Regions from separate parts of the Methylobacterium sp. E-016 genome, predicted to be linked through region 3. Evidence: predicted binding sites of a transcription regulator. Region 3 holds the regulator's gene; each other region holds the start of a gene.
The links. Region 3 encodes PhoB, which activates phosphate uptake and scavenging genes when phosphate is short. Its sites were predicted from a motif close to TGTCATNNANCTGTCAT; they were not measured.

Region 1 (7,347 bases), on a different contig from region 3:
GGCCTACGGGCTCCTCACGGCCCTGGCCTTCGCGATCACGCCCCTGGGGCGCGCCCACGACGTCCCGGTCTCGGGGCTGTTTCGCGACGCCGTCGACCCGGCAGCCAGCGGCATCCGCCCGCGCTACCGGGCGACCCTGGCGCTGGCGCTCGCCGCCCTGGTGGGGCTCGCCGTCGGCACCGCCTTCGACCGGCGCGTGGCGCTGATCTTCATCGCCGCCGCCGGCCTCGCCTTCGGCCTGCTGCGGCTGGTCGCGGTCGGCGTGATGGCGCTCGCCCGCCGGCTGCCGCATCCGCGGCGGGCCGCGCCGCGGATGGCCTTGGCCAACCTCCACCGCCCCGGCGCCCTGACGCCGGCCATCGTCCTCTCCCTCGGCCTCGGCGTGACCCTGCTGGTGACCCTGAGCCTGATCGACGTGAACGTGCGCCGCACCATCTCGGCGACCTTGCCGGCGCGCGCGCCGAACCTGTTCTTCCTGGACATCCCGGCCGCCGATTCGGGCGCCTTCCATGACTTCCTCGCGCGCCAGGCGCCCAGCGCCAAGATCGAGCGGGTGCCGATGATGCGCGGGCGCATCGTGGCGCTGGACGACGTCCCGGCCGAGAAGATCCGCCCGCCGGAGGACGCCGCCTGGGTGCTCGACGGCGACCGGGGCATCACCTACGCCGAGGACGTGCCCGAGGGCTCGACGCTCACCGCAGGCACGTGGTGGAACGCGGAGCAAGCCAGGACGCCGCTGGTCTCGTTCGAGGCGGATCTCGCGAAAAACCTCGGCCTCAAGGTCGGCAGCCGCGTCACCGTCAACGTGCTCGGGCGGAACCTCACCGCCACCATCGCCAACCTGCGCAAGGTCGAGTGGCGCAACCTCGGCATCAACTTCGTGATGGTGTTCTCCCCCGGCACCTTCCGCGGCGCGCCGCACTCGGACCTGGCGACGCTCACCCTGCCCGGGGGCACCGACGGCGCGGTCGAGAACCGGATCCTGCGCGACGTCGCCAAGGCGTTCCCCTCCGTCACCAGCGTACGGGTGAAGGACGCCCTCGATGCCGTCGGCGACCTCGTCGGCCGGCTGGTGCTGGCGATCCGCGGCGCGAGCGCGGTGGCGGTGCTGGCGAGCCTGTTCGTGCTGGCCGGCGCCATCGCCGCGGGGCACCGGGCGCGGCTCTACGACGCCGTGGTGCTGAAGGTGCTCGGCGCGACCCGCGGACGGCTGCTGGCCGCCTACGGCCTCGAATACGGGGCGCTCGGCCTCGTCACCGCCCTGTTCGGGCTGCTCGCCGGCACGCTCGCCGGCTGGGTGATCGTCACCCGGGTGATGCGCCTCGACTTCGTCCTCGACCTGTCGGGGGCGCTGGCGGCGGCCGCGGCCGCGGTGGTGCTCGCCGTGGTGCTGGGGCTCGCCGGGACCTGGCGCATCCTCGGCCAGAAGCCTGCACCGTACCTGCGGCAGTCGTGACCGTTGCGTATCCCCCGCGTGAGCTTGCCGCGATCGTGAACGACGGCATCGGGAGCCGTCGGCGAAGTAGCAGCGAACTTTAATCCCAGACTTCGTGAACAAATTTCACCCGCGGGGATTCATCGAAAGCGCTTTTTCAAGCTCTGCCGGGCTCTTGTGCGGGGCGGCCGAAAGCAACATATTCCGACACGAGGCGCTCGATGGCGCCAGAGGTCCCCTGCGTGGGCCTCGTCTCAAACACCACGCACGAGCGAGCCTTCCGAGGTCACTCCCATGGCATTCGACAACTCTCCCTTCCGCTACGGCGCCCAGGCGCCGTCGCAGGCCGGCACCCAGGTCGCGTTCGACCAGGGCCTGCGGACCTTCATGCTCGGCGTCTACAACAACATGGTCGTCGGGCTCGGCATCTCCGGCCTCGTCGCGCTCGGCCTCAACATGGCCGCCACCACCGCGACCGCGACCGGCCGCCTGGCCCTGACCCCGTTCGGCCAGACGCTCTACAACAGCCCGCTCAAGTGGGTTCTGATGTTCGCCCCGCTCGCCTTCATCCTGGTCTTCTCGATGCGGATGGACCGGATGTCGGCCTCGTCGGCGCGGACGATGTTCTTCGCCTTCGCGGCGGTGATGGGCGCCTCGATGTCGACGCTGCTGCTGGTGTTCACCGGCGCCAGCGTGGTGCGGGTGTTCTTCATCACCTCGGCGACCTTCGGCGCGCTGAGCCTCTACGGCTACACCACCAAGCGCAGCCTCTCGGGGATGGGCTCGTTCCTGATGATGGGCCTGATCGGCATCATCATCGCCTCGATCGTCAACATCTTCCTGGCCTCGTCGGCGCTGCAGTTCGCCGTCTCGGTGCTCGGCGTGCTGATCTTCGCGGGGCTCACCGCCTACGACACCCAGAAGCTGAAGGAGATGTATCTCTCCAGCGGCTTCGACGGCGAAGCGGCGGCCAAGATGTCGGTCAACGGCGCGCTGACGCTGTACCTCGACTTCATCAACATGTTCCAGTTCCTGCTCTCGCTCCTCGGCGACCGCCGCTGAGCGAAGACGGACCGGACGAACGAAGAAGGCCCCGGCGGAAACGCCGGGGCCTTCTTCGTTCCGGGGGAGCTACGCTTACGCCGCGCCACTTCCCCCAGCGGGCAATGTCCGCCCTGCGCAGCCCCGGGATGACGGGGAGGGTCCGGAAAAGGAATCTGAAGATGTGCGAGGCCGATCGCCTGCTCGGGGGAAGGCCCCCCCGCGCCGCGATCCGGGCGCGCAGCGAGCGTACCATCGGCCAAGACGGCACCGGACGAAGGATCGCCGCGCAGAAATCCGAACGCTTCACACGGCCCGCAGGGGCTTCTCCAGCACCGCGAGCACGCGGGCGAGGTCGGTGCCGCGCTTGAGCACCACGCCGGTCGCGGCGACCACGGCGTAGGCGCCCTGGCGGCGCGCGAGCTTCGGGTCCTTCTCGATCCGGTAGAGCGGCATCTCGGAGGTGCGGCGGTAGATCGAGAACACCGCCTTGTCGCGGCGGAAGTCGAGGGCGTAGTCGCGCCACTCCCCCTCCGCGACCCGGCGGCCGTAGAGGTTGAAGATCGTGCGCAGCTCGTGCCGATCGAACGCGATCTGCGGTGCGGTGGATGGGCTCGGGAAGGGGACCACGCGGGCCGTCGAATCGTCTGTCCGGATCTCGCCGCTCGTCCGCTCGGTCATCGTTCCTCCGCCGTCGGCCTGCCGCCGTCGTCTTGCCGTCAGCCGCTGAGGATGGGCCTCGGGTGGCCGGCCCGCAAGAGTCCCGCGGCGGCGATCCGATTCGTTGCGGATGGGACACGCCCAAGAAACAAATGCCGCGCTTTCGCCCCGATCACGCCTTTCCCGAGCCGCGTTGCGGCGCGACAACGAAGGCCGAACCCTCGTCGGGTCGTGCCCGTCGATGCCCGAATCCCGAGCTCCCCAGCCCTCGGGCGTCACCGGATCCCACGACGCGACATCCCAGAGGTTTCGAGACCCAAGGACTTCAGGCCGCCCGCGAGGGCGGCCTTTTTTTGTGCCCGCCCGGCCCGTTCGATCTCCCCGGGGCCCACGGGCAGCGGGAAGGCGCAAAACCCGCTATGAGGCGGACCGACCATGACCGACCCCCGCCCGCCCCGCTTCGACGACGACTTCCGGCAGGCGCTCGACGACCTGTTCGCGTGGCGTCGCGACGTGCGCCGCTTCCGGCCCGACCCGGTGGACGAGGCCCTGCTCCGCCAGAGCTTGGCGGCGGCCCATCGCAGCCCCTCCGTCGGCAACAGCCAGCCGTGGCGCTTCGTGCGCGTCGCCGACCCCGAGCGCCGCGCCGGCGTGGTCGCGAGCTTCGAGCGCTGCAACGCCGATGCGGCCCTGCGCTACGCCGACGCCCGCCAGGCGCAGTATCGCGCCCTGAAGCTCGCGGGCCTGCGCGAGGCGCCGGTGCACCTGGCGGTCTTCTGCGACGAGGCGACCGAGGCGGGCCACGGCCTCGGTCGCGCGACCATGCCGGAGATGCTGCGCTACTCCGTGGTCGGCGCCGTGCAGACCTTCTGGCTCGCCGCCCGCGCCCACGGCCTCGGCACCGGATGGGTCTCGATCCTCGAGCCGGCCCGCATCGCGGCGCTGCTGGACGTGCCGGGCAGCTGGCACCTCGTCGCCTACCTCTGCGTCGGCTGGCCCGTCGAGGAGCATGCCGACCCCGAGCTCGTCCGCCACGGCTGGCAGTCCCAGGACGCGACGGCGCTGGATCTGATCGAGCGGTAAAGCAGGTCTTTCGACGGACGATCGCCTTTATCACGATGAAGCCCGGCGCTTTTTACCGTCTTCCCCGAAGACGGTGAGCAAGCCCGCAGTCGTCGCAGGATGAGCTGGAACGCCGAGCTTGGCCGTGGATTATTGCTGCAGCGAACGGTCACGCTCTGCAGGAAGATCCCAAGATGTCGGTCAGGAAGTACGTGTCCACGAGCCTCGGCGGCGCGCTGCTGGCCGGTCTCGTCGCGGGGGCGCCGGCCCTGGCACGCGAGGTGGTGCCGTTCTCGGACGGGGTGATGCCGGGCTCGGTGGTGATCAGCGTCTCGCAGCGCCGGCTCTACCTCGTGAACGGCGACGGAACCGCGATCCGCTACCCCGTCGCGGTCGGCAAGCCGGGCAAGCAGTGGTTCGGCACCAAGGCGATCGACGGCAAGTACGTGCAGCCGGCGTGGTCGCCGCCGAGCGAAGTCAAGCGCGACAACCCGCGCCTGCCGAACCTGATCGCCGGCGGCTCGCCGCACAACCCGATGGGCGCCGCCGCGATGACGCTGTCGGGCGGCGAATACGCCATCCACGGCACCAACCGCCCGAGCTCGGTCGGCACCTGGGCCTCCTACGGCTGCATCCGGATGTACAACCAGGACGTGGTCGACCTCTACGACCGCGTCTCGGTCGGCACCCCGGTCTACGTGACGCGCTGAACGCCCCGGAGCCCGCGGGATCAGGCGGCGGGCGGGGCCGTCGCCTCGATCGCCGTGAAGGTCTCCAGGATGTGGTAGGTGTGCGCGATGCCGGCCGGCACGCAGTAGGAATCGCCGGGCTCCAGCGCGACCGTCCGGTCCTCGAGCACCAGCTTGGCCCGGCCGGCGATCACGTAGCCCACGGTCTCGTGCTCCGAGGTGGTGCTCGGCTTGTCGTCGGTCGGCGGCTCGTCGCGCCACATCCGCATGGCGACCAGCGCGCCCTTCGCGAGCGCGATCTCGCCGTCGGCGCCGCTCGGCGCATCCTTGCTCGATACCTTGGTCGTCATCGGGTCCCTCGTCTCGCCGTATGCTTCGCGAGCCCAACAGCGGGCCGGCACGGTCGTTCCGGCCGGCGAGGCGCGACGTCAGAAGTCGACGGCGAGCCCCTTCACCTCCCAGTCGTCGTAGCGGACCGGCTCCAGGCCGCCGCGCCCGAGGCGCTCGGGGGCGGCCGAGACCGCGGCGGCCCGCGCGTCGATCGCCCTGCGGCGCTCGGCCGCCTCCGCCAGGGCGCGCGCGGCCGCCGGGGTGAGGGGACGGGGGGCGGTCCCGCCGCCGTCCTCGACGTGTTCGGTCCGGGCTTCGTCGGTCCCGTCGCGGCTGGTTTCACCTTGCATCGGACTCGCTCAAGTGGGAGGGCATCGGGGTCCGGCGGCAGCACGCCGGCACGAAGGGTCTTTCGAGAAGTGGCATCCATGGGCAGAGGGCGCAACGCGTCCGGGCCGGCGCGGGCGGCGGGCGCGACCAAGGGTCCGCGCCCGGGGCCGAAATCGCCGCCGAAATCCGCACCGGAGGCGGTCGAGGCGGACGTCGCCGGCCTCGCCGCGCGCCGGGTGGCGCACGCCGTCGTCGCCGACCTGCTGGGCAAGAACCGCGCCCTCGCCCTGGAGGATGCGCTGGCCCAGGCGTCCCGCGTCGCGGGGCTCGACGCCGGCGATGCCGGTCTGGCGCGGGCCATCGCCACGGTCACCTTCCGCCGCCTCGGCTTCCTCCGGCGCGCGCTCGCCGCGCGGATGGAGCAGGGCCTGCCCGAGGACAAGCCGCGCCTCGTCGCGCTGCTCGCCACCGGCGCCGCCCAGATCCTCGACCTCGCCGTTCCCGACCATGCCGCGGTCGACCTCGCGGTGCGCCTGGCCAAGGCCGATCCGCAGGCGCGGCATCTCGCCGGCCTCGTCAACGCGGTGCTGCGCCGGGTCGTGCGCGAGCGCGAGGCGATCCTGGCCGAATGCGACGACCCGCTCGAGGCCAACACCCCGGATTGGCTGGCCGCGCGCTGGCGCGAGGCCTACGGGCCGGAGAAAGCCGCCGCCATCGCCCGCGCGCACCTGGCCGGCGCCGCGATCGACCTGACGCTGAAGGGCGAGGCCGGCGACTGGGCCGAGCGCCTCAGCGCGGCGGCGCTGCCCACCGGCTCGCTCCGGCTCGGCGACCTGCGGGTGCCGGTCTCCGAGCTTCCCGGCTTCGCCGATGGCGCGTGGTGGGTGCAGGATGCCGCCGCCGCGATCCCCGCGCGGCTCCTCGGCGCGCAGCCCGGCGAGCGCATCGCCGACCTCTGCGCCGCGCCGGGCGGCAAGACCGCGCAGCTCGCGAGCCGGGGCGCCGTGGTGACCGCGCTGGACCGTTCGGCCCCGCGCCTGGAGCGCTTGTCCGAGAACCTCGCCCGGCTCGGGCTGACCGCCGAGGTGGTCGTCGGCGACGCGCTCGCCTTCGAGCCCCCAAAGCCGTTCGACGCGGTGCTGCTCGACGCGCCGTGCTCGGCCACCGGCACGATCCGCCGCCATCCGGACGTCGCCTGGACCAAGACCGAATCCGACCTGATCCGCCTGCACCTCCTCCAGGCGCGCCTGCTCGACAAGGCCGCGACCCTGGTGCGGCCGGGCGGGCGCCTCGTCTACTGCACCTGCTCGCTGGAGCAGGAGGAGGGCGAGCGCCAGGTCGCCGCCTTCCTGAAGCGCAACGGCGCCTTCGAGCGGGTGCCGGTGCGGGCGGACGAGGTCGGCGGCCTCGACGGCGTGATCAACGCCGACGGCGACCTGCGCACGCTCCCGGCCGACCTCGAAGGCTCGGACATCCGGCGCGGCGGCCTCGACGGCTTCTTCGCGAGCCGGCTGCGGCACAAGGGGTAGCGCGGGGGGCAGGGGAGCGTCCCGACCGGCCGATTGCCACGCAGGCATGCGCCGCCGTAGGAAGCGCGACGCGACCGCCCCGTCTCGGAGGTGCGGCCGCGCATCGCCGGGCCGACGTCGCCCGGCTCGGGGGAGCATGATGCAGAGCTTCGTTCGGGCCAAGCTGCACGGCATCCGCGTGACGGGCGCCGACCTGAACTATCACGGCTCGATCACGCTCGATGCCGACCTCTGCCGCGAGGCGGGGCTCGACCCGCTCGAATTCGTCGAG
Region 2 (7,347 bases), on a different contig from region 3:
GGCCCGGTAGAACAGCCACTCCTCGCCCTCGACCTCCACGACCTTGACGATCTCGTCGGTCGTCAGGGTGTTCACGCGGCCGCCGCCGTGGCGCGGGTCGACGTAGGTGTGGAGGCCGACCTTCGAGAACAGGCCGGGCTGGCCGGCGGCGCAGGCCCGGTAGAGCTGCGAGATCACCCCTTGCGGCAGGTTGTAGCCGCGGATGCGGTTGTCCTGCGCGGCCTGCGCCACCTTGGGCATCCGCCCGAAGTTCGCCGCGATCACCCGCCCGAGCAGGCCCTCGTGGTGGAGGCGCCCGGTGCCGAGGCCTTTGCTGTCGCCGGCGCCGGCGGTCATGATCAGGGTGAGGTTGCCGGGCGCGCCGGTCTCGACGAAGCGCTTCTCCAGGGCCGCGTGCAGCGCCTCGGGGATGCAGCTCTGCACGAAGCCCGTCGTCGTGACGACGTCGTCGGTGCGGATGAGGGCGATCGCCTCGTCGGCGCTGACGATCTTGTTCTTCTTCACGCGACTCTCCCTGCCGACGACCGTTCCGGTCTTGCGGCCACTGCCTTGCGGCACCTGTTGGCTCAGGCTCTATTCTTGACGGACCGCGACGGCTCGGCTGCACGGGACCGCTCGGGGGGAGGTTAGGGCAAGCCAAGGCTGCCCTGCAAACGAACATTATTTGTCGCGACGTTGAAATTAACTCGTTCTTCCACGCGCAGAATATTGAATTCAGATCCTGCGCCTTCGGCATCCCGCGGCGCTTCCGCACGCGCGCGGCTCACTGGTCAGCCGGCCGGCGCCGTGTCATGGGCTGAAGCCGTGACCGATGATCCCCACGCCCTCCGCGCCGCAGAAGCAGCCAGCCTCGGCTGGTCCGGCTTCTTCGAGGACCAGTGCGAGGCCGCCGATGCCGGCTTCGCGCCGATGCGGATCGCCCTGGTCCACCGCTCCCGGCTGACGGCGCTGTCGGCGGCCGGCCCCGTCGAGCTGATCCTGCCGGTCCACGCCAGCACCGGCGACGTCACCGTCGGCGACTGGGTCCTGGCCGATCCGCGGACGCTGACCCTGCACCGCCGATTGTCGCGGAGGACCGTGCTGCAGAGGCGCACCGAGGGCGGCAAGGTCCCGCAGGCCGCGGCCGCCAACGTCGACACCCTGTTCGTCGTCACCTCGTGCAACGCCGACTTCAACCCGGCCCGCCTGGAGCGCTACCTCGCCCTGGCCAACCAGGGCGGCACCGACCCGGTGATCCTGCTGACCAAGGCCGACCTGACCGACGACGTCGAGGCCTACCGCCGGCAGGCCGCCGCCCTCCAGCGCGGGCTGTCGGTGGTCGGCGTCAACCCGCGCCGCCCGGACGCCGCGGCAGCGCTGGCGCCCTGGTGCGGGCCCGGGCAGACCGTCGCGCTGGTCGGCTCGTCCGGCGTCGGCAAGTCGACGCTCGTCAACACCCTGGCCGGGCCCGGCCAGGACGCGCCGCAGGAGACCGGCGCGATCCGGGAGCACGACGCCAAGGGGCGCCACACCACGACGGGCCGCTCGCTGCACGCGATGGCCGGGGGCGGCTGGGTGATCGACACGCCGGGGATGCGCACGCTCCACGTCAGCGACGCCGCGGAGGGGATCGACACGCTGTTCGCCGAGATCACCGAGCGCGCGCCCGACTGCCGGTTCCGCGACTGCACCCACGCGCACGAGCCGGGCTGCGCGGTGCAGGCCGCCATCGCCGACGGAACCCTCGACCCCGACCGCCTGGACCGCTGGCGCAAGCTCGTCGCGGAGAATCGCGACAAGACCCCGGCCACGGCGCCGCGGCGCCCGCGCAGGCACTGAGCGCTCGACCGGTATTCGCCGGCTCTTGACCGGGTCGTCCGGCGCGGATCGACTGTCCTTTCGCGCGCCGTCACCGGACCGTCACGCACGCGACCTATCCGAAGGCGTTCGAAGTCCGATCGCCGTCGAGATCCGTCATGTCCGATTCTGCCCGCCTGACACCGCACCTGTCGGGCGCCGAACCGAGGCGGCGCCCGGGTCCGACGCTCGATCGCGGCCTGCATCCGGGCGGGATCGTCGCGTTCCTGCTGATCCTGGTGGCGGGCCTGGTCTACGCCGGCGTCAGCCTGATCACCGACATGAACGCGGTCGGCCAGACGCCGCTGGCGATCGGCGCCTTCGTGCTCCTCGGCCTCGCCCTGCTGATCGCGCTGGCCTTCGAGTTCGTGAACGGCTTCCACGACACCGCCAACGCGGTGGCGACCGTGATCTACACCCACTCGATGCCGCCGCTCGTGGCGGTGATCTGGTCCGGCGCCTTCAATTTCCTCGGCGTGATGCTGTCCTCGGGCGCGGTGGCCTACGCCATCGTCACGCTGCTGCCGGTGGAGCTGATCCTGCAGGTCGGGTCGGGCGCCGGCTACGCGATGATCTTCGCGCTGCTCATCGCCGCGATCGTCTGGAACCTCGGCACCTGGGCCTTCGGCCTGCCGAACTCCTCGTCGCACGCGCTGATCGGCTCGGTGATCGGCGTCGGGCTGGCCAACCAGCTGATGGCGCCGGAAGGCTCCGCGACCTCGGGCGTCGACTGGGCCCAGGCGCTCGGCGTGTTCAAGGCGCTGCTGTTCAGCCCGCTCATTGGCTTCGTCGCGGCGGCCCTCCTGCTGCTGGCGCTCAAGCTCACCGTGCGGCGCAAGGACCTCTACGAGGCGCCCGAGGGCGACACGCCGCCCCCGCTCTGGATCCGTTCGCTGCTGATCCTGACCTGCACGCTGGTCTCGTTCTTCCACGGCGGCAACGACGGCCAGAAGGGCATGGGCCTCATCATGCTGATCCTGATCGGCGCGGCGCCCACCGCCTACGCCCTGAACCGCACCATGGCCGACGACACGACGCCGGCCTTCATCCAGACCTCGCAGAGCGCCAGCGCGGTGTTCGCGAGCCACGCCGGGACGACGGCCCAGCCCGACGCGGCGGCCGCCCGCAAGCAGGTCTCGGACGCGCTCAAGACCAAGGACCTGAACCAGCCGGCGGTCTACGGCGCGCTCGCGGCCCTCTCCACCGACATCGCCGCCAACGTGCGGAACTACGGTGCGATCAAGCAGGTGCCGGCGGCGCAGACCTCGAACCTGCGCAACGACATGTACCTCGCCGCCGACGCGATCCGGCTGCTGCCGAAGAACGGCGCCAGCTTCTCGGAGGCCGAGGCCGGCACGCTGAAGGCCTATACCGGCCTGCTCAACGACGGCACGCGCTACATCCCGACCTGGGTGAAGGTCTGCGTCGCGCTGGCGCTGGGCCTGGGCACCATGGTCGGCTGGAAGCGGATCGTGGTCACGGTCGGCGAGAGGATCGGCAAGACCCACCTGACCTACGCGCAGGGCGCCTCGGCCGAGCTCGTCGCCGCCGGCACGATCGGGCTGGCCGAGGTCTACGGCCTGCCCGTCTCGACCACCCACATCCTGTCCTCGGGCGTCGCCGGCACCATGGCGGCCAACGGCTCCGGGCTGCAGATGTCGACGGTGCGCAACATGGCGCTGGCCTGGGTGCTGACCCTGCCGGCGGCGATCACCCTGGCGGGCGTCCTGTTCTTCATCCTCCGCCACGTCTTCTGAGGCCAACGCCTTTCAAAGCCTGCGCATGTCCCGCTCGTCGCCCCGGGATCGCCCGCGGCGATCACCCGGACGCGTCTGACCGGATCGTGCGCCCGGCCGGGCGAGGGCGCGCGCGGTCGGGTTTCAGGGGCGGCGCCTTGCATGCCGACGGCCGGCTCCACGGCCTCGGCGGGGCTGCAAACCCGGTCGATGTCGGCTAGGCCGGGACCGATCCGGCCTCCTCGGCCGGGCGTTCGCGAGCCGCGGCCCAGCATGCCTTCCACCTCCTCGATCGCTCGCCTGATCCTGGTGCTCGCGGCCGCGGGCTTCTCCAGCACCTTCGCGTGGCGCTCGGTCGAGCCGCTGGTCGGCGTGCTGGCGCGCGACCTGCGCAGCGACGCCCACACCGTGGCGCTGCTCTCGACCGCCTTCGCGCTGCCCTACGCGCTGATCCAGCCGATCCTCGGGCCGGTGGGCGACGCGGTCGGCAAGGAGCGGGTCATCACCGCGTGCCTCGCGGTGCTGGTGGCGGCGCTGGTCGGCTGCGCCTTCGCCGAAGACCTGCGCCTGCTCTTCGGCCTGCGGATGGTGGCGGGCGCCGCGGCCGGCGGGGTGATCCCGCTGGCGCTCGCCCTGATGGGCGACCGGGTGCCGATGGAGCGCCGCCAGGTGGCGATCGGCCGCTTCCTCGTCGCGGTGATCCTCGGGCAGCTCTCGGGCTCGACCTTCGCCGGGCTGATCGAGGGGCAGGTCGGCTGGCACGGCGTGTTCGCGATCAACGCCGCGGTCGCCGTGCTCGGCTGCGCCGCGACCCTGCTCGGGTTCGACCGGAGCGGCCGCCTCCCGGCGCGACGGCCGGAATTCGGGCTGGCGCTGACGCGCTATCGCGCGATCGTGGCCAACCCGCGCGCGCGGGTGCTGTTCGCGGCGGTGTTCGTCGAGGCGATCGCGGTGTTCGGCATCTTCCCGCACCTCGCGCCGCTGATCGAGGCGCGCGGCGAGGGCGGCCCGCGCGAGGCCGGGCTGGCGCTCGCCGGCTTCGCCGTCGGCGGGCTGATCTACTCCGCCCTCGTCGGCCTGCTGGTCCGGTTCCTCGGGATGCAGCGGATGCTGGTCGGCGGCGGCCTCGTCTGCGCCGGTGCCCTGACCATGATCGGCCTCGCGGGGCGCTGGCAGCTCGACGCGGCCGCCCTCGTCGCGATGGGGCTCGGCTTCTACATGCTGCACAACACGTTTCAGGTGCAGGTGACCGAGGTCGCCCCGACCGCCCGCGCCTCGGCGGTGGCGCTCCACGCCTTCTCGTTCTTCTGCGGGCAGGCGCTCGGCGTCGCCGTGCTCGGCGTCGCGCTCCAGGGCATCGGCCAGCTCGCGGCGCTCGCCGCCTGCGCCGTCACGATCCTCGCCGTCGGGATCGCGACCGCCGTGCTGCTGGCAAGGCCGGCGGGGCAGGGCGCAGAGTAGGTCTCTTCGCGAATCCGCTCGGTTTCGACGCCCACGCGCGCCTTCCCTCCCCCTCTGCGGGGGAGGGAAAGAGCGCCACGTCACGCCGGCACGCGCGGCCGCGCCCGTGCCGCCACGGTGCGCGAGGCCGTCTCGCGCAGGGCCTGCTCGATGGCGGCGTTGGCGCGGCCGCGCAGCAGCTTGGTCGCCTCCGCCTCGTCGAACGTGTCGGGGAAGCGCCGGGCCAGCCAGAGGTAGGCGGCGGCGAGCTTGACCGTGCGTTCGAGGTACTCGAGCTCGCCGCCGACGTTGGCCCTCAGAGCCGGGACGGCGGCGCCGGCCGCGCGGGCCTGGACCCAGCGGTCGAGCACCGCGGTCGAGGCCGGGTCGCGCCGGTCGATCGGGCAGACCGCGAAGGCGAAGGCCTCGCGGATCGGCAGGTGCGCCGTGTCGACCGCGCGCGCCGCCTCCAGCGCCTCCTCCATCGCGGAGGGCTGGAACGGGGACCCCTCGTAGAACGTCGCGCGGGAAAAATGCGTCAGCACCTCGGCGAGCGAGTCGGTGCCGAGTTCGGCCGCCGCCGCCTCGATCGCGATCAGGTCCGGCCGGACGTAGAACCGGGTGTCGGCGGCGGGCGCCGTCGGCGCGCCGGCCAGCGCATCGCGGATCGGGCCGAGGCTCACGTCGTCGGTGGCCGAGACGTGGCCCTCGTCCTGATAGCCGAAGCGCCCGGCCCGGCCGGCGATCTGGCGGATCTCGGGGTTGGTGAGCGGGCGGGTCGCCGTGCCGTCCCACTTGGTGACCGCCGAGAAGATCACCCGCTTGAGCGGTCCGAGGTTCAGGCCCATGCCGATCGCGTCGGTGGTGACCAGCACCTCGGCCTCGGCGTCGCGGAACCGTGCCGCTTCCGCCCGGCGCACCTCCGGCGAGAGCGCGCCGTAGATGGTGGCGACGCTGCGCCCGGCCGCCACCAGCGCCTCGCGGTTCTCGTGCACGGCCCGCCGCGAGAAGGCGACGACGGCATCCCCCGGCTGCACGGATTCGAGGGGCACGGGCTCGTCGAGCGCCACCAGCGGGGTCTTGCGCACGAAGGTCACGACGTCGAGCGATTCGCCCGCGGCCTCCGCCGCGCGGCGGACATGCGAGAGCGCGTCGTCCGAGCCGCAGACGATCACGGTCTTCGCCGGGATCCCGAACAGCGCGTTAGTCCAGGCCCAGCCGCGATCGGGGTCGGACAGCATCTGGATCTCGTCGATCACCGCGACCTCGACCGGGCGGCGCAGGTCCGCGGTCTCGATGGTGCGCGCGGTGTGGCTCGGGTCCGGCTCCCCCAGAATCTCCTCGCCGGTGACCATGCCGGCGCGCAGGCCCCGCTCGAGCAGGGCCTCGTAGTTCTCCAGCGCGAGCAGGCGCAAGGGCGCGAGGTAGGTCCCGGTCGGCGCCTTTGCCAGCACTTCCAGCGCCGCGTAGGTCTTGCCGGAATTGGTCGGGCCCATGTGGAAGACGATGCGCCGGTTCAGCCGGCGGGCGGGCACGAACTTGTCGATGTAGGAGCCGAACCCGACCCGGTCGCGCAGGCGGCGACGGCCGGATTCCTCGCGCGCCACCACCTTCGCCCGCGTCCGCACCGTCTTCAGGGTGTCGAGGATCGCGTGAGCGAGGTTCGGCGCGGGCGTGAAGACGCGAGCGCGCAGCGACCGGTCGAGATGGGCGATGTAGGTCGGCGCGTCCGCCCCGATCTCGTGGAGGTCGTCCCGGATCTGGTCGCGCAGGCGCGCGACCGTGCGGTGGAGCGTGCGCGCCGAGGCCGCCGACGTCTCGGCCAGCGCCCGGCGCAGGTCGTCGAGGCGCCAGGCCGGATCGTTGCCGAGCGCCATCTCCTCCAGGATCTCGGCCGCCGCCTCGCCCGGCGGCGCGTCGAGGCGCAGGTCGAGGCGGCCGTCGTCGAGGAGCGGCAGGCCGACCCGGAGCCGCCAGGCGAGGGCGCCGTCCCGCCCCGGCTCGGCCCGGAGCGCCGGCAGGGCGAGCCGCAAGGCCGCGACGCCGGTCTGCGAGAAGGCCTGGCGCGCCGTCCCGTCGCGGAGCGCCGCGGCGACGGCGGAATCCTCCACGAAGCCGTCCTGCTCGGGCAGGCCCATCCGGACGCGCAGGGCCTCGCGGTCGATCGCGGCCGCCGCGATCCCGAGCCGGTGCAGGGCGTCGGCCAGGATGTCGGTCGTCGGGTGGATGCGCTTGCGAGCCATGCCCTACCTTCTCGGCCGCGACGCGCCGGATCAAGCACGCCGGCAGGTTCTCAACGGTTGCGGACGAGCCAGCGGGCGATGCGGGGGCGGAG
Region 3 (7,347 bases):
GGGCGGAAGCCTACCGCAAGGACAGCGGCACCGGCTTGAACTACCAGTCGATCGGCTCTGGCGGCGGCATCAAGCAGATCCAGGCCAAGACGGTCGATTTCGGCGCCACCGACGCGCCGCTGAAGGGCCCCGCCCTGGAGAAGGACGGCCTCGTCCAGTTCCCGACCGTGATGGGCGGCGTCGTCGCCGTCGTGAACATCCCCGGCGTCGAGCCGGGCAAGCTCAAGCTCACCGGCGACGTGATCGCCGACATCTACGCCAACAAGATCACCAAGTGGTCGGACCCGAAGATCGCCGCGCTCAACGAGGGGCTGAAGCTCCCCGACGCGAACATCACCCCGGTCTACCGCTCGGACGCCTCGGGCACGACGAACATCTTCACCACCTATCTCAGCCAGGTCTCCGAGGGCTGGAAGAAGGAGTTCGGCGCCGCCACCACCGTGAGCTGGCCCGCCGGCCAGGGCGGAAAGGGCAACGAGGGCGTCACCGCCACCGTCAAGCAGGTCCCGAACGCCATCGGCTACGTCGAGTCGGCCTACGCCAAGCAGAACAAGCTCAGCTACGCGCTGATCCGCAACAAGGCCGGCAAGTTCCCGCAGCCGGACGACAAGGCGTTCCAGGCGGCCGCGGCCAGCGCCGACTGGAAGAGCGCGCCCGGCTTCGGCATCACGCTCACCGACCAGGCCGGCGACGACGCCTGGCCGATCACGGCGGCGACCTTCATCCTCGTCCACAAGGAGGCCGCCGATCCGGCCAAGTCCGCCGACGTGCTGAAGTTCTTCGACTGGGCCTACAAGAACGGCGACAAGCTCGCCTCCGACCTCGACTACGTGCCGCTGCCGGACGCCGTCGTCGGCCTGATCCACGAGGAGTGGAAGCAGGTGAAGGGCAAGGACGGAAAGCCCGTCCTCGGCATGTGAGGCCGAACCCGCGGGGCCGCACGCGGCCCCGCGGCCGATCGCGACGAGCGGACGGCCCGCGCGAAGCGCGAGGGCTGCCCGTTCCCCGAGCGGGCGCAGCGTCCTCGCCGGATCTCGCCCGCGCGTCCGGCCCCGCCCTCGCGCTCGGCCGTTCGGCACGCTACCACGCCAGCCGGTGAAAAGAACCGCGGATGACCGCCTTGACTGAACAGATCGCCGTGACGCGCGCCGCCTCGGGCGCGCGCCTGCGCAAGGGGCCGAGCAAGGGCCTCGACGCCCTGTTCCGCGCCGCCGCCTACGGTTCGGCCCTGCTGGTGCTGCTGGTGCTCGCCGGCATCATCGGCTCGATCCTCTACGGCGGCTGGCCCGCCTTCCGCGAGTTCGGCTTCGGCTTCCTCACCTCGAGCGCCTGGAACATCGGCACCGAGCAGTACGGCGCCCTGGTCGCCGTCACCGGAACGCTCGCCTCCGCGGTGCTCGCCCTGGTGATCGGCGTGCCGATCTCGCTCGGCATCGCGATCTACCTGACGCAGCTCTGCCCCGGCTGGGCGCGCAAGCCCGTCGGCATGACGATCGAGCTGCTCGCCGCCGTGCCCAGCATCATCTACGGCATGTGGGGCCTGTTCATCTTCGCGCCGCTCTTCGCCCGATTCGTGCAGATGCCGGTGTCGAACCTGGTCGAGGGCATGCCGATCGTCGGCACGCTGCTCTACGCCCGCGTGCCCTCGGGCGTCGGCGTGCTCACCGCCGGCATCATCCTGGCGATCATGATCGTGCCGTTCGTGGCCTCGATCGCCCGCGACATGCTCGACCAGATCCCGACGATCCTGCGCGAGAGCACCTACGGCATCGGCTGCACCACCTGGGAGGTGGTCCGCCACGTGCTGCTGCCGCAGGCCTCGGTCTCGATCATCGGCGCGATCATGCTCGGCCTCGGGCGCGCCCTCGGCGAGACCATGGCGGTGACCTTCGTGGTCGGCAACGCCAACCGCCTCTCGGCCTCGGTGTTCGATCCCGGCTCGACCATCGCCTCGCGCATCGCCAACGAGTTCAACGAGGCCGACGGCCTGCAGCTGAACTCCCTGATGGCGCTCGGCTGCATCCTGTTCGCGATCACCTTCGTCGTCCTGATCATCGCCCGCTTCCTGACGCGCCGCGTCAAGGTCGCCTGAGGGACCCGCCATGGACGCTCCCAACACGATCCGTCCGGCGCCGGCCCTGAAGCCGGCCCGCATCCGCGGCAGCCGCCGGGTCGCCGACCGCACGCTGCGGATCGCCTGCCTGGCGGCCACCGTGCTCGGCGCCTTCGTCCTCGGCTCGATCCTGCTGATGCTCATCGTCGAGGGGGCGCGCGGGTTCTCGCCGCTGCTGTTCACCCAGCCGACCCCCGGCCCCGGCTCGGAAGGCGGCGGCATCGCCAACGCCATCCTCGGCAGCCTCGTGCTCACCGGCATCGGCATCCTCATCGCCACGCCGATCGGGCTGATGGCCGGCACCTACCTCGCCGAGTACGGCCGCGGCTCGAAGCTCGCCGAGGTGATCCGCTTCCTCAACGACATCCTGCTCTCGGCTCCCTCGATCCTGATCGGCCTGTTCGTCTACACCCTGATGGTGCGGCCGATGGGGACCTATTCCGGCTGGGCCGGCGGCGTCGCGCTGGCGATCATCGCGACCCCTGTGATCGTGCGCACCACCGAGGACATGCTGCGCCTCGTCCCCGGCACGCTGCGCGAGGCCGGCGTCGCGCTCGGCGCCCCGATGTCGACGGTGATCCGCAGCGTGACCTGGCGGGCGGCCTCGGCCGGCATCGTCACCGGCATCATCCTCGCGCTGGCCCGCATCGCCGGCGAGACCGCGCCGCTCCTGTTCACGGCGCTCAACAACAACTCGTGGTTCAGCCCGGACCTGATGGGCGGCGTCGCGAACCTGCCGGTGATGATCTACCAGTTCGCCCTCTCGCCCTACCCGAACTGGCAGCAGCTCGCCTGGGCCGGCGCGCTCCTGATCACCATGACGATCCTGCTGCTCTCGGTCGTCGCCCGCTTCGTCATCAAGCCGCAGCGCGCCCGCTGATCCGCCGCCGGCATCCACGAGGAACACGACGATGAACGCCGCTCCCGCGATCAACGCCACCCGGTTCGACGGCCGCAACCCGGCCGACGAGCACGCGCCGATCCGCATCAGCGCCCAGGCCCTGAACTTCTACTACGGCCAGTTCCACAGCCTGAAGAACATCAACCTCGACTTCCACGACCGGCAGGTGACCGCGCTGATCGGCCCCTCGGGCTGCGGGAAGTCGACCCTGCTGCGCACCTTCAACCGGATCTACAGCCTGTACCCGGAGCAGCGCGCCGAGGGGCAGGTGCTGCTCGACGGCCAGAACATCCTCGATTCCGGCGTGGACCTGAACGAGCTGCGCTCGCGCATCGGCATGGTGTTCCAGAAGCCGACGCCGTTCCCGATGTCGATCTACGACAACGTCGCCTTCGGCCTGCGGCTCTACGAGAAGCTGCCGAAGTCCGAGCTCGACGGCCGCGTCGAATCGGCCCTGCGCAAGTCCGCGCTGTGGGACGAGGTGAAGGACAAGCTCAAGCAGTCCGGCATGGGCCTCTCCGGCGGCCAGCAGCAGCGCCTGTGCATCGCCCGCACGGTGGCCCAGAGCCCGGAGGTGATCCTGTTCGACGAGCCGACCTCGGCCCTCGACCCGATCTCGACCGGCCGCATCGAGGAGCTGATCGAGCAGCTGCGCAGCGAGTTCACGATCGTCATCGTGACGCACAACATGCAGCAGGCGGCCCGCATCTCGCAGTTCACCGCCTTCATGTATCTCGGCGAGGTCATCGAGGTCGGCCCGACCAACCGCATCTTCATGAACCCGACGGTGCGCCAGACCCAGGACTACATCACCGGCCGCTTCGGCTGAGCCGCACCCGGATCGTTCGAGGACCCACGCCCATGCCCGGCCACATCGTCACGTCCTACGACACCGACCTCGAAGACCTGCGCCGCTCGATCTCCGAGATGGGCGGCGTCGCCGAGAAGATGATGACCGAGGCGACCGACGCGCTCGTCCGCCGCGACACCCAGCTCGCCCAGGCGGTGATCGTCGCCGACAAGCGCCTCGACACGCTGCAGCGCGAGATCGAGGAGCGCGCGGTGCTGCTCATCGCCCGGCGCCAGCCGATGGCGATCGACCTGCGCGAGACGATTTCGGCGATCCGCGTCTCGGGCGACCTCGAGCGCATCGGCGACCTCGCCAAGAACATCGCCAAGCGCGTCGTCGCGATCAGCGACCAGGCCCAGGCCCAGAAGATCGTGCTCGGCGTGCAGCACATGAGCGACCTCGTCCAGGAGCAGCTTAAGGACGTGCTCGACGCCTATGCCAGCCGCGACGTCAACGCGGCCCACAACGTGTGGGAGCGGGACGGCGAGATCGACGCGCTGTACAACTCGCTGTTCCGCGAGCTGCTGACCTACATGATGGAAGACCCGCGCAACATCTCGTTCTGCACGCATCTGCTGTTCTGCGCCAAGAACGTCGAGCGCATCGGCGACCACACCACCAACATCGCCGAGACGATCCACTACCTGTCCACCGGCGAGAACCTCGCGGGCGACCGCCCGAAGAACGACGCCTCGAACTACGCGACGGTGGCACCGGGCGCCTGAGGGCTGCCGTCTCTTCCCTCCTCCTGTGCGGGGGAGGGTGGGCCTCGCGTGAGCGGGGGTCGGGAGAGGGGAGCGACCGCTCCGGATACGGCGCTCCCCTCTCCCGACCCGCTTCAGGGGGGAGGGAGGTCCGTGGCGATGGATGAGAAAGTCGGGCGGTCCGCCCGGGAGTGCCCTGCATGCGTACGCGGATCCTGATCGTCGAGGACGAGGAGGCGCTGACCACCCTCCTGCGCTACAACCTCGAAGCCGAGGGCTTCGAGGTCGATTCCGCCGCCCGCGGCGACGAGGCCGAGCTGCGCCTGCAGGAGCAGGTGCCCGACCTGATCCTGCTGGACTGGATGCTGCCGGGGCTCTCCGGAATCGAGCTGTGCCGCCGGGTGCGGGCGCGGCGCGAGACGGTGTCCCTGCCGGTCATCATGCTCACCGCCCGCGGCGAGGAGGGCGACCGCATCCGCGGCCTCGGGACGGGGGCCGACGACTACATCGTCAAGCCGTTCTCCGTGCCGGAACTGCTGGCGCGAGTCCGCGCGCTGCTGCGGCGCGCCAAGCCCAGCCACGTCGCGAACCTGCTGGAAGCCGGCGACATCGAGCTCGACCGCGACAGCCATCGCCTGCGCCGGGCCGGCGGCGAGATCCACCTCGGGCCGACCGAGTTCAAGCTGCTCGAGTTCCTGATGCAGAGCCCCGGCCGGGTCTATTCCCGCGAGCAGCTCCTCGACGGCGTATGGGGCCACGACGTCTACATCGACGAGCGCACCGTCGACGTGCATGTCGGCCGCCTGCGCAAGGCCCTGAACCGCGCCGGCGAGACCGACCCGATCCGCACCGTCCGCGGCTCGGGGTACGCCTTCGACGAGACGTTCTCGGGCGAGGATTGAGTTCGGCTTTCGGTGGACGGCTCAAGCGACCGCAACGATCCGCGACCTGCCGTGGGTCCCTTCTCCCATGGGGAGAAGGACAGGATGAGGGGCGTGAGTCATTCGGGTCGGTCACGACCCTCACCCCAACCCTCTCCCCATGGGAGAGGGAGCCGTCGCGCACACTGAAGTGATGTCAGTCCTACGAAAATTATATTTTTACCAAGCTTCAGGGGACCTTCGTCCCCCCGCCGTCGAGCCCCGCGCTGCGGCCCGTCGCCTTCACGGCGTCCAGCGCGCTCAGCATCGTCCCCTCGGTGAGGATCTGCGGCAGCACCGTCGGCTCTCCGGCACCCGCATAGAGCAGGTAGAGCGGCACGCCGCTCCGGCCGTGGCGCTCGAGCAGGCGGGTGATCTCCGGGTTCTGGTTGGTCCAGTCGCCCTTGAGATACGTGACGTCGCGCGCGCGCATCGCCGCGCCGACCGCCGCCGTCCCGAGCGAGGTGCGCTCGTTGACCTGGCAGGTGATGCACCACGCCGCCGTCATGTCGACGAAGACCGGCCGGCCGCTCGCCAGCAGCGCGTCGAGGCGGGCCTGCGTGAACGGCTCGATCCCCTCGGCCCGGGCCTGGGCCCCCGGTGCGACGCGGTCGTGGTCGAGGGTGAGGGCGAGCCCCGCCACGCCGGCGACGGCGAGCACCGCGAGGCCGCGGGCGAGCTGCGCCCGGACCGGTCGCGCGTCGCGGCCGAGCTCCCACGCCCAGGCGGCGAAGCCCATCAGCACCAGCCCGATCAGCGCCGCGAGCAGGCCCTGCGGCCCGACCTGCTGCGCCAGCACCCAGACCAGCCAGGCGACCGTGGCGTAGATCGGGAAGGCGAGGGCCTGCTTCAGCACGTCCATCCACGCGCCGGGCCGGGGCAGGGCGCGCAGCGCCGGCGGCCACAGGGTGAGCGCCAGGAAGGGCAGGGCGAGGCCGAGGCCGAGGCTCGCGAACACGACGAGGCCGGCAACGGTCGACTGTGTCAGCGCGAAGCCCACGGCCGAGCCCATGAACGGGGCGGTGCACGGCGTCGCCACGACCGTCGCGAGCACGCCGGTGAAGAACGAGCCCTGGAGCCCGGCCCGCCGGGTCAGCCCGTCGCCGAGCCCGGACAGCCGCCCGCCGAGGTGAAGCATGCCCGACAGGCTCAGGCCCATGGCGAAGAGCAGGTAGGCCAGCGCCGCCACCACGGTCGGCGATTGCAGCTGGAAGCCCCAGCCGATCCCGGCGCCGCCCGCCTTCAGGGCGATCAGCAGCGCGGCCAGCGCCAGGAAGGCCGCCAGCACCCCCGCGGTGTAGGCGAGCCCGTGCAGCCGGACCCGCGCCGGCGCCTCGCCGGAATGCCTCACCAGGCTCAGCACCTTGATCGACAGCACCGGGAAGACGCAGGGCATCAGGTTGAGGATCAGGCCGCCGAGCAGCGCGAGGCCGGCCGCGGTCCACAGGGTCAGCGCCTCGGCCGGGTCGGTGCGCGCCACCGCCGGCGCCGCGATCGGCATCGCGCCGCCGCCGGCGAGCGGCGCCTCCTCGCCGAGCGCGAAGGCCTCCCGAACGAGGCCCCCGCCGGTGTCCTCGTCGATCGCCAGCACGCCGGGCAGCGATTCGGGCGCGGGGTCGGCGGGCGTCGCGCGGGTCAGCGTCAGGTGGAGGCCCGAAGCGTCGACGGTGAAGGGCTGCGGCGCGGCGTTGTCGATCGCCGTCTCGGAATAGGGGAAGAACGCCACCGCGCGGACCGTGTCCGAGGCGAGGCCCGGAGCCTCGAGGTCGAGGGCGAGCCGGTCGCCCTGGCTCGACAGCCGCACCGGCCACGGCGCGCGCTTGGGCAGGGCGGCACGGGCGCGGGCGAACAGGTCGACG
Region 4 (7,347 bases), on a different contig from region 3:
TACCATTCGGCGAGGTCGCCGCGCAGGTCGGCGAGCGTCAGGTGCGGCAGGATGCGGCCGAGATAGGCGGTGAGGTTGCCGATGTTGTCGGCGAGCACCAGCGGGCGCACCTCGGCCATCAGGCCCGACAGGACCAGCAGCCCTGCGACGACCGCGAGGAATGCCAGGCTCCGCCGCCGGGTCGACGCGACCGCGCGCCCGTAGGCCTCGGCCAGGGCCGCCGCCCGCTCGGGCGGCAGCGGCGCGATCCGCCCGCTCACGGCGGCGACCCGTCCGGTCCCGGGATCAGGACTTGCGGCGCTGCGCGTCGTTGAACTTCAGCATCTCGATGATCGACTGGTAATCCTCCAGCGTCACCGGGGTGAGGCCGAGGTCCTTGCCGTCGGAGAGGCGGTCGAAGGCGGCCTTGTCGGCGGTCGGCAGCGCGACGAAGGCCTCGACGATCTTGCGCTTCAGGTCGGCGGGCAGGCTGGACAGCATCGCGAACGGGCCCTCGGGCAGGAACGCGGACTTGAAGACGATGCGGAAGTCGGACGGGCTCAGCGGCGTGCCGTCGGGCTTCTTCAGCATGCCCTTGGCGGCCATGCGGGTGACGACGGAATCGGTCTCGGAGTTCCACAGGTTGGCGGCGGCGTCGGCCGTGCCCTGGGTCAGCGCCAGCACCGCGTTCTCGTGGCTGCCGGCGTAGACGGTCTTGCCGAACAGCGCGTCGACGTCGTGGCCGCTCTTGTTGAGGAAGAAGCGCGGGGCCTGGTTGCCGGAGGTCGAGTTCGGGTCGACCAGGGCGAGGTTCCTGCCCTTCAGGTCCGCGATCGTCCGGTACGGGCTGTCGGCGCGCACGTAGAGCACCGAGTAGTAGCCCGAGGCGCCGTTATCGTGCTTCTGGTTGACGATCGGGTCGACCTTCACCCCCGTCATCACCGCGCGGGCGAACGAGGCCGGGCCGTAGAAGGCGATCTGGATGTTGCCGGCGCGCTGGCCCTCGATCACCGCGGCGTAGTCGTTGGCGACCCGCAGCTTCACCGGCACCCCGAGCGCCTTGGTGAGGTAGGCGGCGAGCGGCGCGTAGCGGTCGGTGGTGCCGGTGGCGTTCTCGACGGGAATCGCGCCGAGGGTGATCTCGGGCACCGTCGCCTTCCAATCCTGAGCCAGGGCGGGCTGCAGGGCGAGCGCGGCCAGGCCGCCCGCGAGGGCGCCGACGAGGGTGCGACGGTCGAGCATCATCATCTCCGGGAAGGGGCGTGGCACGGGGTTCGTCTGGGGTCAGGCGACGAGGGCGGCGGGCTCGACCGCGTGCGGCGCCCGGTCCATCACCTCGCCGGCCTCCAGGCCGTAGAGCTGCTTGGCGACGTCCTCGGTGAGGTCGAAGGCGCCGCCGTCGAACACCACGCGGCCGTCGGCGAGGCCGACGAGCCGGTCGCAATAGGCGCGGGCGAGGTCGAGCGAGTGCAGGTTGCACAGCACGGTGATGCCGAGGCGCCGGTTGGCGTCGGCGAGCGCATCCATCACCAGCTTGGTGTTGCGCGGGTCCAGCGAGGCCACCGGCTCGTCGGCGAGGATGATGTCGGGCTCCTGCACCAGCGCGCGGGCGATCGCGACCCGCTGCTGCTGCCCGCCCGAGAGCTGGTCGGCGCGGTGGGCGGAAAAGCCCGCCATGTCGAACGCCTCGAGCGCCGCGAGCGCCCGCGCCCGGTCCTCGGCCGACCACAGCTTCAGGAGCGCGCGGTGGCTCGGGGCGTGGGCGAGGCGCCCCATCAGCACGTTGGTCAGCACGTCGAGGCGGCCGACCAGGTTGAACTGCTGGAACACCATGGCGCAGCGGGCGCGCCAGCGGCGCAGGTCGCGCCCCCGGAGCGCGGTGACGTCGAGCCCGTCGAACAGGATCCGCCCGGCCGAGGGCTCGGCGAGGCGGTTGAGCATGCGCAGGAAGGTCGACTTGCCGGCGCCCGAGCGCCCGATCACCCCGACGAAGCTGCCCGGCTCGATCCGCAGCGAGATCCGGTCGACCGCGAGGCGCGGTCCGTAGCGCCGCGTGAGGCTATCGACGATGAGCATGCGTGCCGTCCGCCGCGAGGGATGCGCCGGTAGACCCGTCGCGCGCGACGATAGGATGACAGCCGCGCCGCGACCCGCGGTTTCGTCGTGAACGGGCGCGCCGTGCGGCTACGCAGCGAACGGGATCCGGCGCAGGAGGCGGAACGGCGCCGCGCCGTCCTGGCGCAGCAGCGTGATCGCGTCGATCGTCAGCGACGTCGGGGGGCAGGCCGCCGCGAGGCGGGCGCGCCAGGTTTCGCGGGCGTCGCCGGCGAGGCGGCCGGTCAGGGTCATGTGGAAGCGGAAGGCCTCGAAGACGTGGGGATAGCCCCAGCGGTCGAGGAGCGCGCGGCGGCGCGCGTCGAGGCGCTCCGGCTGGCGGCGCGCCCGCTCGGCCTGGGTGAGACCGGCCCGGAACGGGTCGAGGGCGGCGACGCACTCGGCCGCGAGCAGGCCGAGCCCGGGCGGCGGCGCGGTGGGCACCAGGGCGACGAAGTCCCCGAGCAGGGTCACCGCGAGGGGCCCGACCGCCAGGGGCGCGCGGGGCTGCGCCAGCGCCGCGCAGGCGGCGAGGAGGTCGCCCTCGGTCCGGCCCGCGGCGAGGCGCATCGGCGCCTTCAGCGTCGCGTGGAAGCCGTAGACCCGCGGCGCCGCGGTGACGGCGGCGAGCGCCGCGCGCGCGGCCGCGTCCCATCCGGGCAGGGGCGCATCGCCGAGGACCGCCTCGCCGAAGGCGGCGAGCGCCGATCCGGGCTCCGGCGTGACGTAGAGCGCGTAGCGTGTCGGGGCGTCCACCGGGGCACTCGCTTCGGGCGTGGATCGGTCACGGCCCGGCGCGGATAGAACCCGATCGCCCGCTCGGCAAGGCGCGGCCGCTCAGCCCCGCGGGATCGGGCGGTTGCGGCAGGCGGCGCGATATTGCTGCCGGCTCAGGCCGCGCATGTTGCGGCGGTCGGCTTCCTGGGTGCAGGCGATCTTGCGGTCGGCCTTGTTGAGGCTCTTCGTGCCGCTTGACGGGACGTCGGTCGGCGCGGGCGCGGTGTAGGATTGCGCGAGGCCCGACGTCGTCAGCAACGCGAGACACAGGGTGCTTGCCAAGACCGTACGCATCCAACGAACTCCTGCTTCATCTGTCGCGCTCGCCGGGCAATAACCGGGCCAAGCTTGGCGGCTCGGGGCGTGGTCGATCATGCGGTGCGGCCGGCGGCGATCGCGGCGACGACGCGATGCGAATCCGACACCCATCCGAAGATGCTGCCCTGCGCCACGATCATCGCGAGGCCGGCCGCGTGGAAGGCCGGGATGTACGAGCCGCAGGCATCCGACACCACGAGGCAGCGGTAGCCGCGGTCATTGGCCTCGCGCACGGTGGTGTGGACGCAGACCTCGGTGGTAACGCCGCAGACGAGCAGCGTGGCGACGCTGCGCGCGGCCAGGATCTCGGCCAGGTCGGTGGCGTAGAACGCGCCCTTGCCCGGCTTGTCGACCACCGGCTCGCCGGGGGCGGGCGCGAGGTCGGCGACGATGTCGTGGCCGGGCTCGCCGCGGATCAGGATGCGCCCCATCGGCCCGGGCGCGCCGATGCGGGCGGACGGCGTGCCGCGGGCGATCTTGGCGGCGGGCGCGTCCGACAGGTCGGGGCGATGCCCTTCGCGGGTGTGGACCACGAGAAGGCCGGCCCGCCGCGCCGCCGCCAGCAGCGCCCGCGCCGGCGGCACGGCGGCGGCGAGCAGCGAGACGTCGTTGCCGAGGCTCTCGCCGAAGCCGCCGGGCTCCAGGAAGTCGCGCTGCATGTCGATGATCACCAGCGCCGTCGTCGCCAGGTCGATCGCCAGCGGGCCCGGCTCGGCATCCACGGTCACCATCGGCGCGAATCTCCCGTCCTGCGGCCGGCTCGGCGGCGCACGACGCGACGATGTCGGGCGATGGCGCGGAATGCATCCGCAAATACTGCCCGACATTGCTCGAATGTTGTGCGCATGCTGCCGACGTCATGGGCGGTGGCGCGTTCGTCGGCGGACGACGCGCCGCCGGAGGTGCGAGCCCGGCCGCCGCGTCGCGCGTTTCAGGGTCGCCGCCGCCGCACCCGCCGGAGCGGGCGCCTGCGCTCGGCCGGCAAACCTGTTGCCGAATTATGACTCGGCCGCCGCCTCTCGCCCAGGTGGCACGCGCTGGCATATCGGTTGCTGCCTGCTCACCGGATTTTCGGCACGGAGAGGGCAGACATGATCGCTCGGGGACTCGTTGCAGCGGCCATGTCGCTCGGTCTGGTGGGATACGGCGCGGCGGCCGATCTCGATGCGAAGAAGGACAAGGCGCCCGTCGAGGCTCCGGCCAAGGAGGCGCCGTTCTTCCTCTTCGCCGACACGCAGTTCAGCTATCGCTACCAGTTCCCGACCGTGTCGCCGGGCGTCCAGATCCAGAAGGCCGACGGCTCGTTCGTCAGCCGCGAGGCGCCCAAGCAGATCTACAACATCTCGCATGCCGACGCCTGGGCCTACGGCACGAACTTCTTCTCGCTCGACATCCTCAAGTCGGGCTCGCAATTCCCGGCCGGCACCACGAACCCGCCCGGCAGCGTCGGCGCGCCGTTCTTCGCCGATTACGGCAACACCGAAGCCTACGGCCTCTATCGCGGCACCCTGAGCCTCAACGCGCTGACCAACTCCAAGGCGTTCACGCTGCCGGGCATCGTCAAGGACATCTCCCTCGCCTTCGGCTTCGACGCGAACTCGCAGAACGACGCGTTCGGCTCGAAGAAGCGCGACGTGGTCGGCGGCCTCAACTTCTCCTTCGACGTGCCGGCCGGATTCCTGAACCTGTCGGTCCACGCCTACAAGGAATGGAACCGCAACGGCTTCAACCTACAGCCCGATCGCGACCAGAGCTTCGACGTGGTGCCGGAATTCGAGGTGGTCTACAATTTCCCCCTCGCCTTCACCAACCTGCCGCTGAGCCTGACCGGCTTCAACAACATCGTGCTGCCCAAGGGCCGCGGCGTGCAGAACGTGGCTGACTTCGCCTTCAACCCGAAGCGCGGCCTCGAATTCCTGTCGCGCACGAACCTGGTGCTCGACGTGGGCAAGCTGATCTACGACCAGCCCAACAAGGTCGACGCCTTCATCGGCTTCCAGTACTGGCTGAACAAGTTCGGCAACGTCGAGACGGCGACGTTCAAGGGCACGGAAGAGAAGAGCTTCCTCGCCGGCGTCGCGTTCCACATCTTCTGATCGCCGGTTGGATCGCCGATCGCACGACCGTGACGGGATGGGAGACGGCATGACGGGATCCGACGCCAGGCCCCGAGGGGACGAAACGCTCCGGCGCCTGTGGATTCGCGATCCGCTGGCGATCCTCGCCGAGGACGCCGGCGGCGGCATCGTGGTCGAGGGCAGCCGCATCGTCGAGCGCGTGGCGGCCGGCGCGCAGCCCGCCGCGCCGGTGGACGAGACCTTCGACGCTTCGCGCCACGTCGTCATCCCCGGGCTGATCAACACCCACCACCACTTCTTCCAGACGCTGACGCGGGCCCACCCGCTGGCGATCAACAAGCCGCTGTTCCCGTGGCTGAAGGCGCTCTACACGGTCTGGGACAAGATCACCCCCGACGCGTTCCGGCTCGCGACGCGGCTCGCCTACACCGAGCTGCTGCTCTCCGGCTGCACCACGGCGGGGGACCACCACTACCTCTACCCGAAGGGGCTCGAGGATTCCGTCGACGTGCAGGTCGACGAGGCGCGCAGCCTCGGCATCCGCGCCTTCGTCACCCGCGGCTCGATGAGCCTGTCGGAGAAGGACGGCGGCCTGCCGCCCGACTGCCTGACGCAGGACGACGACACCATCCTCGCCGACAGCGAGCGGGTGCTGAACCTGTTCCACGACGCGAAGCCCGGCGCGATGGTGCGGATCGGGCTGGCGCCGTGCTCGCCCTTCAACGTCACCAAGCGGCTGATGCGCGAGAGCGCGGCGCTCGCCGACCGCCACGACTGCCAGCTCCACACCCATCTCGGCGAGACGCTGGACGAGGACGCCTACTGCCTGGAGATGTTCGGCCAGCGGCCGGTCGACTACCTCGAGGAGGTCGGCTGGATGAGCCCGCGGGCCTGGCTCGCGCACGGCATCCACTTCAACGACGACGAGGTGCGCCGGCTCGGCAAGGCCGGCGTCGGCGTCTGCCACTGCCCGACCTCGAACATGACGCTGGCCTCGGGGCAGTGCCGCACCTGCGAGCTGGAGGCGGCGGGCGCGCCGGTTGGCCTCGGCGTCGACGGCTCGGCCTCGAACGACAGCTCCAACCTGATGGAGGGCGTGCGCCACGCCCTGATGATCAACCGCCTGACCTACGGCGCCGAAGCGGTGACGCATCTCGACGCCCTGCGCTGGGCGACCGAGGGCTCGGCCCGCTGCCTCGGGCGCGACGACATCGGCCGGATCGAGCCGGGCCGCGAGGCCGACCTTGCGCTGTTCACCCTCGACGCGCTGCGCTTCTCCGGCGCGCACGATCCGCTGGCCGCGCTCGTGCTGTGCGGCGCGCACCGCGCCGACCGGGTGATGGTCGCGGGCCGGTGGCGGGTGGTCGACGGAAACCCCGTCGGCATGGACACGCGGAAGCTGCGCGAGGACCACGGCCGGCTCGCCCTCAGCCTCCTCGGCGGCGCCTGATGGCGGCCGTGCCGTCGCCCGCCGCCGGCACCGCGCCGCTCTACGGGGCCTACGGCATCGTCAAGCGCTTCGGCGACTTCAAGGCCAACGACGGCGTCGACCTCGAGATCCGCGCCGGCGAGATCCACGCGCTGCTCGGCGAGAACGGCGCCGGCAAGTCGACCCTGATGAAGATCCTCTACGGGCTGCTGGAGCCGACGGAGGGCGTCGTCACCCACAAGGGCGACATCGTGCAGCTGCCCGACCCCGAGGCGGCGCGCGCCATCGGCATCGGGATGGTGTTTCAGCACTTCTCGCTCTGCGAGAACCTGACGGTGGCCGAGAACATCGCCCTCGTCATGCCGAAGACCCTCTCGGGCAGGGCGCTTGCCGAGCGGATCGCCGCGCTCGGGGCGGCCTACGGCCTGCACCTCGATCCCGCCCGGCCGGTCTGGTCGCTCTCGGCCGGGGAGCGCCAGCGCATCGAGATCGTGCGCTGCCTGCTGCAGGACCCGCGCCTCGTCATCCTCGACGAGCCGACCTCGGTGCTGACGCCGGGCGAGGCGGAGCAGCTGTTCTCCGTGCTGGAGCGGCTGCGCGACGAGGGCCGGGCGCTGCTCTACATCTCGCACCGGCTCGACGAGGTGCGGCGCCTGTGCACCCGCGCCACCA

Region 1: a site for PhoB is predicted at 3,183-3,199, ahead of MKK68_RS06130 (DUF2794 domain-containing protein). Genes of this name have one in related genera too.
Region 2: a site for PhoB is predicted at 1,887-1,903, ahead of MKK68_RS05790 (inorganic phosphate transporter). Genes of this name have one in related genera too.
Region 4: a site for PhoB is predicted at 2,100-2,116, ahead of phnC (phosphonate ABC transporter ATP-binding protein). Genes of this name have one in related genera too.

The regions. Positions count from the first base shown of each region.
Region 1 is NZ_JAKSYF010000062.1:125,665-133,011, forward strand. Features, by position in the region: gene MKK68_RS06120 (ABC transporter permease) at 1-1,456, shown strand, start outside; gene MKK68_RS06125 (Bax inhibitor-1/YccA family protein) at 1,730-2,497, shown strand; gene MKK68_RS06130 (DUF2794 domain-containing protein) at 2,783-3,157, opposite strand; gene bluB (5,6-dimethylbenzimidazole synthase) at 3,572-4,219, shown strand; gene MKK68_RS06140 (L,D-transpeptidase) at 4,393-4,908, shown strand; gene MKK68_RS06145 (cupin domain-containing protein) at 4,929-5,237, opposite strand; gene MKK68_RS06150 (DUF1674 domain-containing protein) at 5,316-5,567, opposite strand; gene MKK68_RS06155 (RsmB/NOP family class I SAM-dependent RNA methyltransferase) at 5,646-7,076, shown strand; gene MKK68_RS06160 (aspartate 1-decarboxylase) at 7,216-7,347, shown strand, end outside.
Region 2 is NZ_JAKSYF010000062.1:54,632-61,978, forward strand. Features, by position in the region: gene MKK68_RS05780 (acyl CoA:acetate/3-ketoacid CoA transferase) at 1-504, opposite strand, end outside; gene rsgA (ribosome small subunit-dependent GTPase A) at 787-1,818, shown strand; gene MKK68_RS05790 (inorganic phosphate transporter) at 1,956-3,593, shown strand; gene MKK68_RS05795 (MFS transporter) at 3,846-5,033, shown strand; gene MKK68_RS05800 (helicase-related protein) at 5,114-7,255, opposite strand.
Region 3 is NZ_JAKSYF010000193.1:37,495-44,841, forward strand. Features, by position in the region: gene pstS (phosphate ABC transporter substrate-binding protein PstS) at 1-920, shown strand, start outside; gene pstC (phosphate ABC transporter permease subunit PstC) at 1,112-2,092, shown strand; gene pstA (phosphate ABC transporter permease PstA) at 2,103-2,993, shown strand; gene pstB (phosphate ABC transporter ATP-binding protein PstB) at 3,025-3,843, shown strand; gene phoU (phosphate signaling complex protein PhoU) at 3,876-4,589, shown strand; gene phoB (phosphate regulon transcriptional regulator PhoB) at 4,769-5,470, shown strand; gene MKK68_RS27175 (protein-disulfide reductase DsbD family protein) at 5,679-7,347, opposite strand, start outside.
Region 4 is NZ_JAKSYF010000128.1:35,975-43,321, reverse strand. Features, by position in the region: gene phnE (phosphonate ABC transporter, permease protein PhnE) at 1-260, opposite strand, end outside; gene phnD (phosphonate ABC transporter substrate-binding protein) at 286-1,221, opposite strand; gene phnC (phosphonate ABC transporter ATP-binding protein) at 1,264-2,055, opposite strand; gene MKK68_RS17240 (DUF1045 domain-containing protein) at 2,164-2,829, opposite strand; gene MKK68_RS17235 (hypothetical protein) at 2,911-3,144, opposite strand; gene MKK68_RS17230 (cysteine hydrolase family protein) at 3,222-3,899, opposite strand; gene MKK68_RS17225 (hypothetical protein) at 4,260-5,264, shown strand; gene MKK68_RS17220 (8-oxoguanine deaminase) at 5,314-6,696, shown strand; gene MKK68_RS17215 (ABC transporter ATP-binding protein) at 6,696-7,347, shown strand, end outside.